DNA from 2 places in the Ligilactobacillus salivarius genome. Region 1 is predicted to be linked to the other one. Evidence: predicted binding sites of a transcription regulator. Region 1 holds the regulator's gene; the other holds the start of a gene.

Region 1 (4,131 bases):
TCAAACTTAACTTCAATTTGTGGCACACCACGAGGAGCAGCAGGAATATCTGTTAATTGGAAACGACCCAATGTCTTATTATCTGCAGCCATTGGACGTTCACCTTGAAGAACATGAATATCCACTGCTGGTTGATTATCAGCTGCTGTAGAAAATACTTGAGACTTAGATGTTGGAATAGTTGTATTACGGTCAATTAACTTAGTAAATACACCACCCATTGTTTCAATACCTAATGATAGAGGTGTAACGTCTAATAAAACAACATCCTTAACATCACCTGTAATAACACCACCTTGAATTGCAGCCCCCAAAGCAACAGCTTCATCTGGGTTAACTGATTCATTAGGAGTATGTCCTGTTTCAGCCTTAACAGCTTCCTTAACTGCAGGAATACGTGTGGACCCACCAACTAAAATAACTTCATCAATATCAGCATTTGTTAATCCTGCGTCAGCTAAAGCGTTACGTACAGGAATCTTTGTTCTTTCAACCAAATCTTCAGTTAATTCATTAAACTTAGCACGTGATAATGATGTTTCTAAGTGTAAAGGACCAGCTTCACCAGCAGCAATAAATGGTAGTGAAATTTGTGCTTCTGTTGTACCAGACAAGTCCTTCTTAGCCTTTTCAGCAGCATCTTTCAAACGTTGCATAGCCATTTTATCTTGAGATAGATCAATTCCATTGTCAGCTTTAAAGTTTTCAACTAACCAATCAATGATCTTATTATCAAAATCATCACCACCAAGATGTGTATCACCATTAGTTGATAGAACTTCAAATACTCCATCACCTAATTCAAGGATAGAAACGTCAAAAGTACCACCACCAAGGTCAAATACTAAAATACGTTCATCTTTATCTAATTTATCAAGACCATAAGCTAAAGCTGCAGCTGTAGGTTCATTAACAATTCTTTCAACTTTCAAACCAGCAATCTTACCTGCGTCTTTAGTTGCTTGACGTTGTGAATCGTTAAAGTATGCAGGAACTGTAATAACAGCTTGTGACACTTCTTCACCTAAGTAGCTTTCAGCATAATCTTTAATGTATTGTAAAATCATTGCTGAAATTTCTTGTGGAGTATATTCTTTATCTTCAATCTTTACCTTATAGTTTGCATCTCCCATATGACGCTTTATAGAAGATACTGTATTTGGATTTGTAATAGCTTGACGCTTAGCTACTTCACCAACTTGTGTTTCACCATTTTTGAATGATACAACTGATGGAGTTGTTCTATTACCTTCTGGATTTGTTATAATTTTAGGATCTTTACCTTCTAGTACAGCAACAGCTGAGTTTGTTGTACCTAAATCAATACCAATGATTTTTGACATAAATGTATTACCTCTTTTATAAATATATTAATTAAATACTACTTATTGAGCTACAACAACCATTGCTGGTCGTAATACTCTATCTTTTAGCATGTATCCGTCTTGGAAAACTTGTACTATAGTTTCTGGTTCTTGTCCTTCTTCAACAGGAACTGTCTTTACAGCTTGGTGTAAAGTAGGGTCAAACACCTTTCCTAAAGAATCTATTTTAGTAACATTATTGTTTTTCAAGGCTTTTTCCATATCACGAGCAACCATTTCTATACCCTTTTTCAGTTGCTGTGATGCATCATTATCTACTTCAATTTCTAAAGCACGGTTTAAATTATCAATAACTGGTAAAATATCACGAGCTAAATCTTGACCCTCATACTTCAACAACATTTCTTGTTCTTTCTTAAAACGTTGTGTCATGTTAGCCATTTCAGCCTCAGCTCGTAAATATTTATCCTCAATATCATCGTACTTCTTTTGAAGTTCATCTAATGCTTTTGAAGAATCATCTGTCTCCTCTACTGATTTTTCGTTCTCAACAGATGAAGCTTTATCATCTTCTTTAATTTCTTTTTCACTGTCATCATTTTGCTCAGAAACTTTTACTTCTTCTTCAGACACATCGCCACCCCTTTCAATTATCACTCATCAAAATTTCGGTAATAATCAATTAATTTTTTAGTTAGCTCTTTTTGGAAAACTTCAACCAATCCTATCATCTTAGAATAAGGCATGTTAGTAGGTCCTAAAATAGCAATCATGCCACGACCATGACTCCCAACATTGTAAGTCGCCGATACGAGACTGTAATCTAACAATAACCTATCAGACATCTCATCACCTATTTTAACCGAAATTCCATGATGATCATGTGGATTAGTCGTATTATCTACTAACCCACCAATCTTATCTGATTCATCATCAATTAATGAATACAGGGATTTGATCTGTTCTAAATTATTACCGTTAGCAAAATTTAACAAATTTCGCCTTCCACCAATATAAAACTGCTCTTTGATAGCTTTATCTAAGATTCCACCAAATACATCGATAAATCCATCAGATTTTTCAATATATTTAGTAAGTAACGGCTGCAATTCTTGTAGTTTAGAAGTGACTTCACTAAGGGAAGAACCTACCAATTTATCATTAATTAGCCTAATAACAGCTTCTAGAGACTCTCCATCTATGTTATTAGGTAAATTATAAATTTGGCTTTCAACTGATCCATCACTGGCAACGAGAATAACCATTACTTGGCCATTTCCTAATGGTACCATCCTGAATCCTTCGAGTTTTAAATCACTAGCTTCTGGTCTCAAAGTTATCGCCGTATAATTAGTTAAATCAGACAATATCTTTGCAGACATTTCTATTATTTCATCAGCTCTACGATATTCATTTCCAAATAGAGATTGAATACTTCTTACAGATTTAGAATCTATTTTAACGGGTTTAACTAAATTATCAACATAATAACGATATCCCTTAAGGGAAGGAATTCGACCAGAACTAGAGTGCTCTTTAGTTATAAAACCTTGTTTTTCAAGAACTGCCATTTCATTTCGAATAGTAGCTGAACTAACACGTATAGGTAATTGTTCTTGCAAAGTTTTAGAACCAATAGGCTGTCCTAAATCAGTATAATCTCGGATTATTGTTTCCAAAATCAACAACTGTCTTTCAGTTAGCAAACCAACCACCTCTTTTAGCACTTAACACATTAGAGTGCTAAGTCAATTATTAATATAACCTAGTTAATGGGATTAGTCAAGAGTTTTAGCCAAAAAATTAGCAGAGTAACCCTATAAGTGCTAATTTTTTTTCAAGTCTTCAAAAAAGACCTCAGTATCTCTTTTATCTTTATTTAATTGATCTATTAGTTCCTCAACACTATCAAATTTCACCATTTCTCTTAAAAATTTATACCATTTAACAATAACTTTTTCTCCATAAACACTTTTATCAAAATTAAATAGGTTTATCTCAACTGTTTTTTCTAAATCATCACCAAATGTTTCATTATGCCCTATAGATGCCATTCCTTCATACCATAAATTATCTTTATCTATTTTCACTTTAACAGCATATACACCCTCCCCTAAAATACGTTCATTCTTAGGGATAGAAACATTTAAAGTTGGGAATCCTATTTTTCTTCCTCTCTTAAAACCATGTTCAACAGTTCCATGATTTTCATATTGATATCCTAATAGCAAATTAGCGGCTTCCACATTCCCACTATCTAAATCTTTTCTTATCTGAGTAGAACTAATTTTTTGATCATTACGTTGTAAGTGGTCTACAGTTATTATTTCAAACCTTCCTTTTGCAAAATCCGAAATAGTATCCATATTAGCAATATCATGTTTTCCATAAGTGTAGTCTTGACCTGCAACAACACATATTGCATGTAACCCTACTACATATTTATCTATAAAATCTTGTGGTGAAAGATAAGCTAAATTTTCATCAAACTTAACAACATAAGCTATATCTACACCTAAATTTTTAAAATGTTCTAGTTTTTCATCCAACATTGTTAGATATTTAAACTTTTCACCATCAATATTTTGAAAGATGATTTTTGGATGTCTGTCAAAAGTCATTACTGCAACTTTTACACCTAAACTTTTTCCTTTTTCTATAGCTCTTTTTATTACTTCTTGATGTCCACGATGAACTCCATCAAAAAAACCTAAAGCCAATACAATTGGAGAATCAACAATTGCATTTTTATCATAAGGTTCCTTCAATTTTACGATTTCCATCTATATCCCTTCCTAACTTAAAT
Region 2 (4,131 bases), 550 kb from region 1:
GCCAGATGTATATAAAGATATATTTCAGTACAGATTTAATTCTAAAGACCAGTTCTTTTCAGGGCATGCAATTGGAAATCTTATAATAGCTGCACTATCTGAAATGGAAAATAGAGGAATTTTTAATGCAGTGCAAGAGTTATCTGAATTAATGAAAGTAGATGGACACGTCTATCCGGCTGCTAATACTCCGTTAGTATTGAATGCAGAATTTACTGATGGTAGTGAAATCTCTGGTGAAGCAGAAATTTCAGCGGCTGGAAAAACCATAAAAAAAGTATGGGTTACAACAAATGGTGAAGGTAAACCAGAGGCGATGCCAGAAGTAATTGATGCCATTATGAATGCTGATCAGATTGTATTAGGGCCAGGAAGTCTATTTACTAGTATCTTGCCTAATTTAATGATTGAAAATGTGGGTCGTGCAGTTTGTGAAACTAAGGCTGAGGTTATATATATTTGTAACATCATGACTCAAAAGGGTGAAACTGAACATTTTTCAGATGCAGATCATGTTAAAGTTTTGAATAGTCATTTGGGTAAAAACTTTATTGACACAGTGTTGGTAAATACTGAAAATGTGCCTAGCGATTATTTAGACAGACAAAAATACGACGAATACTTATATCAAGTAAAACATGATTTTTCAGGTTTACGTGAACAAGGAACAAGAGTTATTTCAGATAACTTCTTATTAATGCGTGATAGAGGAATTTTCCATAATGGAGATCAGGTTGTAGATGAACTGATGAGACTTACTGGAAGACCCAAGTCATGGAACGACGATGAATTTAATTAGAGTATAGAATAGAGGTGGAGGAATGTCATACGCTAGTGATGTAAAAAAAGAACTTACAATGCTTGAGGTTCATTTTGGTAATGCTAAGGCTGAATTGATGGCACTAATAAGGATGAATGGCTCATTGAGTATTGTTAATAAGCAATTTGTTTTAAGTGTTCAAACAGAAAATCCAGCTATTGCTAGGCGTATCTACCGATTATTAAAGCAGTTTTACGATATAGAGAGTGAATTGATCGTTCGTCGAAAGATGAAATTGAAGAAGAATAATTTTTATATTGTACGTTTAAAAACTGGAACAAATGAAATTTTAAAGGATTTAGATATATTAGATAATTTTCAGATTAAAGAAACTGTTCCTTTAGAATTTTTGGATGACGATGCCAAGGTAAGATCATATTTACGTGGGGCATTTTTAGCAACTGGTTCTGTTAATAATCCTGAAACAAGTAGATATCATTTAGAAATTTACTCACTATATGAAGATCATAATGATACAATATGTGAAATGATGAATAGATATGGATTAAATGCAAGGAAAACAGAGAGAAGAAGTGGTTATATTACTTATCTAAAAGAAGCTGAGAAAATAGCAGACTTTTTATCTTTGATAGGTGCAACTAATGCCATGCTGAAATTTGAAGATATTAGAATTGTTAGGGATATGAGAAATTCAGTTAATCGTATTGTGAATTGTGAAACTGCTAATCTTAATAAAATCGCAGATGCTTCTAAAAAGCAAATTGATAATATTAAGTTGATTGATGCTAAGGTGGGAATTGATAAATTACCACAGAAATTACAAGAAGTAGCAATAGCGAGATTGGGGCATCCAGAAGAAAGCTTAAAGAATTTGGGTGAACTTATACCTGGAGGACCAATTTCTAAATCTGGTATAAATCATAGGTTGAGAAAATTAAATGAAATTGCCGAAAAAATACGCGCTGGTGAAAGTATTGCGGTACTATAAAAAAAGTTCCTAGATTTCATGGTCTAGGAACTTTTTTTATAATGTATTAATTATTTAATTTTCTTCTTATTCTTCATAATACCATCAATCAAACCATAATCTACAGCTTGTTGAGCAGTCATGAAATTGTCACGTTCAGTATCTTTATTGATAGTTTCAATATCTTGACCAGAACCGTCAGCTAAGATTTGATTAATTAACTTGCGAGTCTTAAGAATGTGTTCAGCAGCAATTTGAATTTCAGTTGATTGTCCTTGAGCACCACCTAATGGTTGATGAATCATAATTTCAGAATTAGGTAGAGCAAAACGTTTACCTTTGGTACCAGCTGTTGCAAGGACAGAAGCCATAGATGCAGCCATACCCATAACGATAGTTTGAACATCAGCATTAACGAAATTCATTGTATCGTAGATTGCTAAACCAGCAGAAACAGAACCACCAGGAGAATTAATGTACATATAAATATCTTTTTCAGAATCTTGAGCATCTAAAAATAGAAGTTGGGCGATGATAGCATTAGCCATGTCATCATTGACTTCACCAGATACCATAATAATTCTATCTTTTAATAAACGTGAATAAATATCATAAGCGCGTTCACCTTGTGAAGATTGTTCAATAACTGTAGGCACTAAATTCATAAGAGAAACCTCCTAAATAAAATTTATATTCTTGAATAATTTTAGCATTCAAGCTCTTATATTGCTAGTTTAGTACAAAGGTCAATGATGGTCAAATTTAAAGCCTTAATTAAATGAAAATAATTTTATTGCTTTTAAAGTTTATATGAAGTAAAATCAATAACGTTATTTAATTTGTGCTGTTAGTGTAATGGATATCACACAAGATTCCGGTTCTTGTAATCTCGGTTCGACTCCGAGACGGCATATAATTAATTTTTAAGCTGGTTCAGGGTTGAGCTGGCTTTTTATTTTATTATAAATAATGTTCGGATTTTATCATTACAAAATGAAATTTAGAAATAAAAATTCTGAATATTTTGATATTATTTATAGAAAAGTTAATTTAATTAAGATTTAAAGAATTTATAAAGAAACGCTCAAATTAGAGAGTTTAAAGGCTTGCAAAATTTAAAGAATATTGATATACTACAAATGTAGTTGAGGTATAAGAACAGTTTAATGGTTAATTAATTGTTGTTGTACTTTTTCTTTTTAACTTAACTGGGTCGCTCGATGACACTGTTGGACGTCAAGAGTCCCGCAAGAAAGAGGACATAAAATGCGCGAGGAAGTAGAGTTGATTGAGTCAATCGTTCCAGATTTAATTGATGTTCTGAGGAAAAGATTCATTATCTTAAGAAATATTGATTGGTCTGAACCAGTTGGCAGAAGAGTATTAGCACAAACCTTGGGCATGAGTGAACGAGTTTTGCGGACTGAAACAGATTATTTGAGGAAGCAAGAATTAATTGCTTCAACAAAGTCTGGTATGATTTTGACTGCTAAAGGTAAAAGAACAATACAAGGCCTTTCCAAGTTGATGGACTCTTTATTAGGGTTACAACAAATGGAGAAAGAATTATCTCGATACCTAGGTATAAGAAACTGTTTAATTGTTTCGGGAGATAGTGATAGACAGCCTTTGATTATTGAGGACATGGGCAAGTTAGTAAATGATATCCTAGGTAAGGAATTGCCTAAGGGTAAAAATGTCATTGCTGCAATGGGTGGTACTACGATGGCCAAAGTTGCTACCTGTTTGACTTCCGAAATTGCAGTAGATAGAGATTTGACTTTCGTGCCTGCCCGTGGTGGTATAGGCGAAAGGTTAGATATTCAGGCGAATAATGTATGTGGCTTGATGGCTGAAAAAACTGGTGGTAATCACAGGACATTATATGTGCCTGAACAGGTTAGCGAAGATACTTATCGTCCGCTTCTTAATGAACCCGTAGTACAAGAAGTTGTGAATTTAATTAGACAGAGTAATGCTGCTGTTCATAGTATAGGTGAAGCAATTAGTATGGCAGAGAGACGTTCGATGCCTAAAAATGTGGTAGCAATGCTAAAAGAGCGTAAGGCTGTGTCTGAGACTTTTGGTTATTTCTTTGACGATAAGGGGAAAGTTGTTTACAAGATTCCTAGAATTGGATTGCAACTTGAAGATCTCGCGAATATGGATTGTATAATCGCTGTTGCTGGTGGTAGTTCTAAGGCACGAGCAATAGCAGCATACATGAAGAACGCTCCTGAGAAAACATACTTGATTACTGACGAAGGAGCTGCTAAGATGATTTTAAAAGGGTAGTAATTCTATTACCTTTTAAAATAAAATAAAATTTTCATTTCCTAAAGGAGGAAATTTTAGTTATGACAACTAAAGTAGGTATTAATGG

Evidence for each region. The regulator HrcA, encoded in region 1, represses chaperone genes, less so after heat shock. The targets are predictions, from matches to a motif close to TTAGCACTCNNNNNNNNNGAGTGCTAA.
Region 2: a site for HrcA is predicted at 2,455-2,481, ahead of clpP (ATP-dependent Clp endopeptidase proteolytic subunit ClpP). Genes of this name have one in related genera too.

Annotation. Positions count from the first base shown of each region.
Region 1 is NZ_CP117983.1:660,577-664,707, reverse strand. Features, by position in the region: gene dnaK (molecular chaperone DnaK) at 1-1,343, opposite strand, end outside; gene grpE (nucleotide exchange factor GrpE) at 1,386-1,958, opposite strand; gene hrcA (heat-inducible transcriptional repressor HrcA) at 1,979-3,031, opposite strand; gene ribF (riboflavin biosynthesis protein RibF) at 3,152-4,108, opposite strand; gene truB (tRNA pseudouridine(55) synthase TruB) at 4,121-4,131, opposite strand, start outside.
Region 2 is NZ_CP117983.1:1,207,126-1,211,256, reverse strand. Features, by position in the region: gene PTA89_RS06000 (gluconeogenesis factor YvcK family protein) at 1-799, shown strand, start outside; gene whiA (DNA-binding protein WhiA) at 822-1,769, shown strand; gene clpP (ATP-dependent Clp endopeptidase proteolytic subunit ClpP) at 1,820-2,413, opposite strand; gene PTA89_RS05985 (sugar-binding transcriptional regulator) at 3,015-4,043, shown strand; gene gap (type I glyceraldehyde-3-phosphate dehydrogenase) at 4,106-4,131, shown strand, end outside.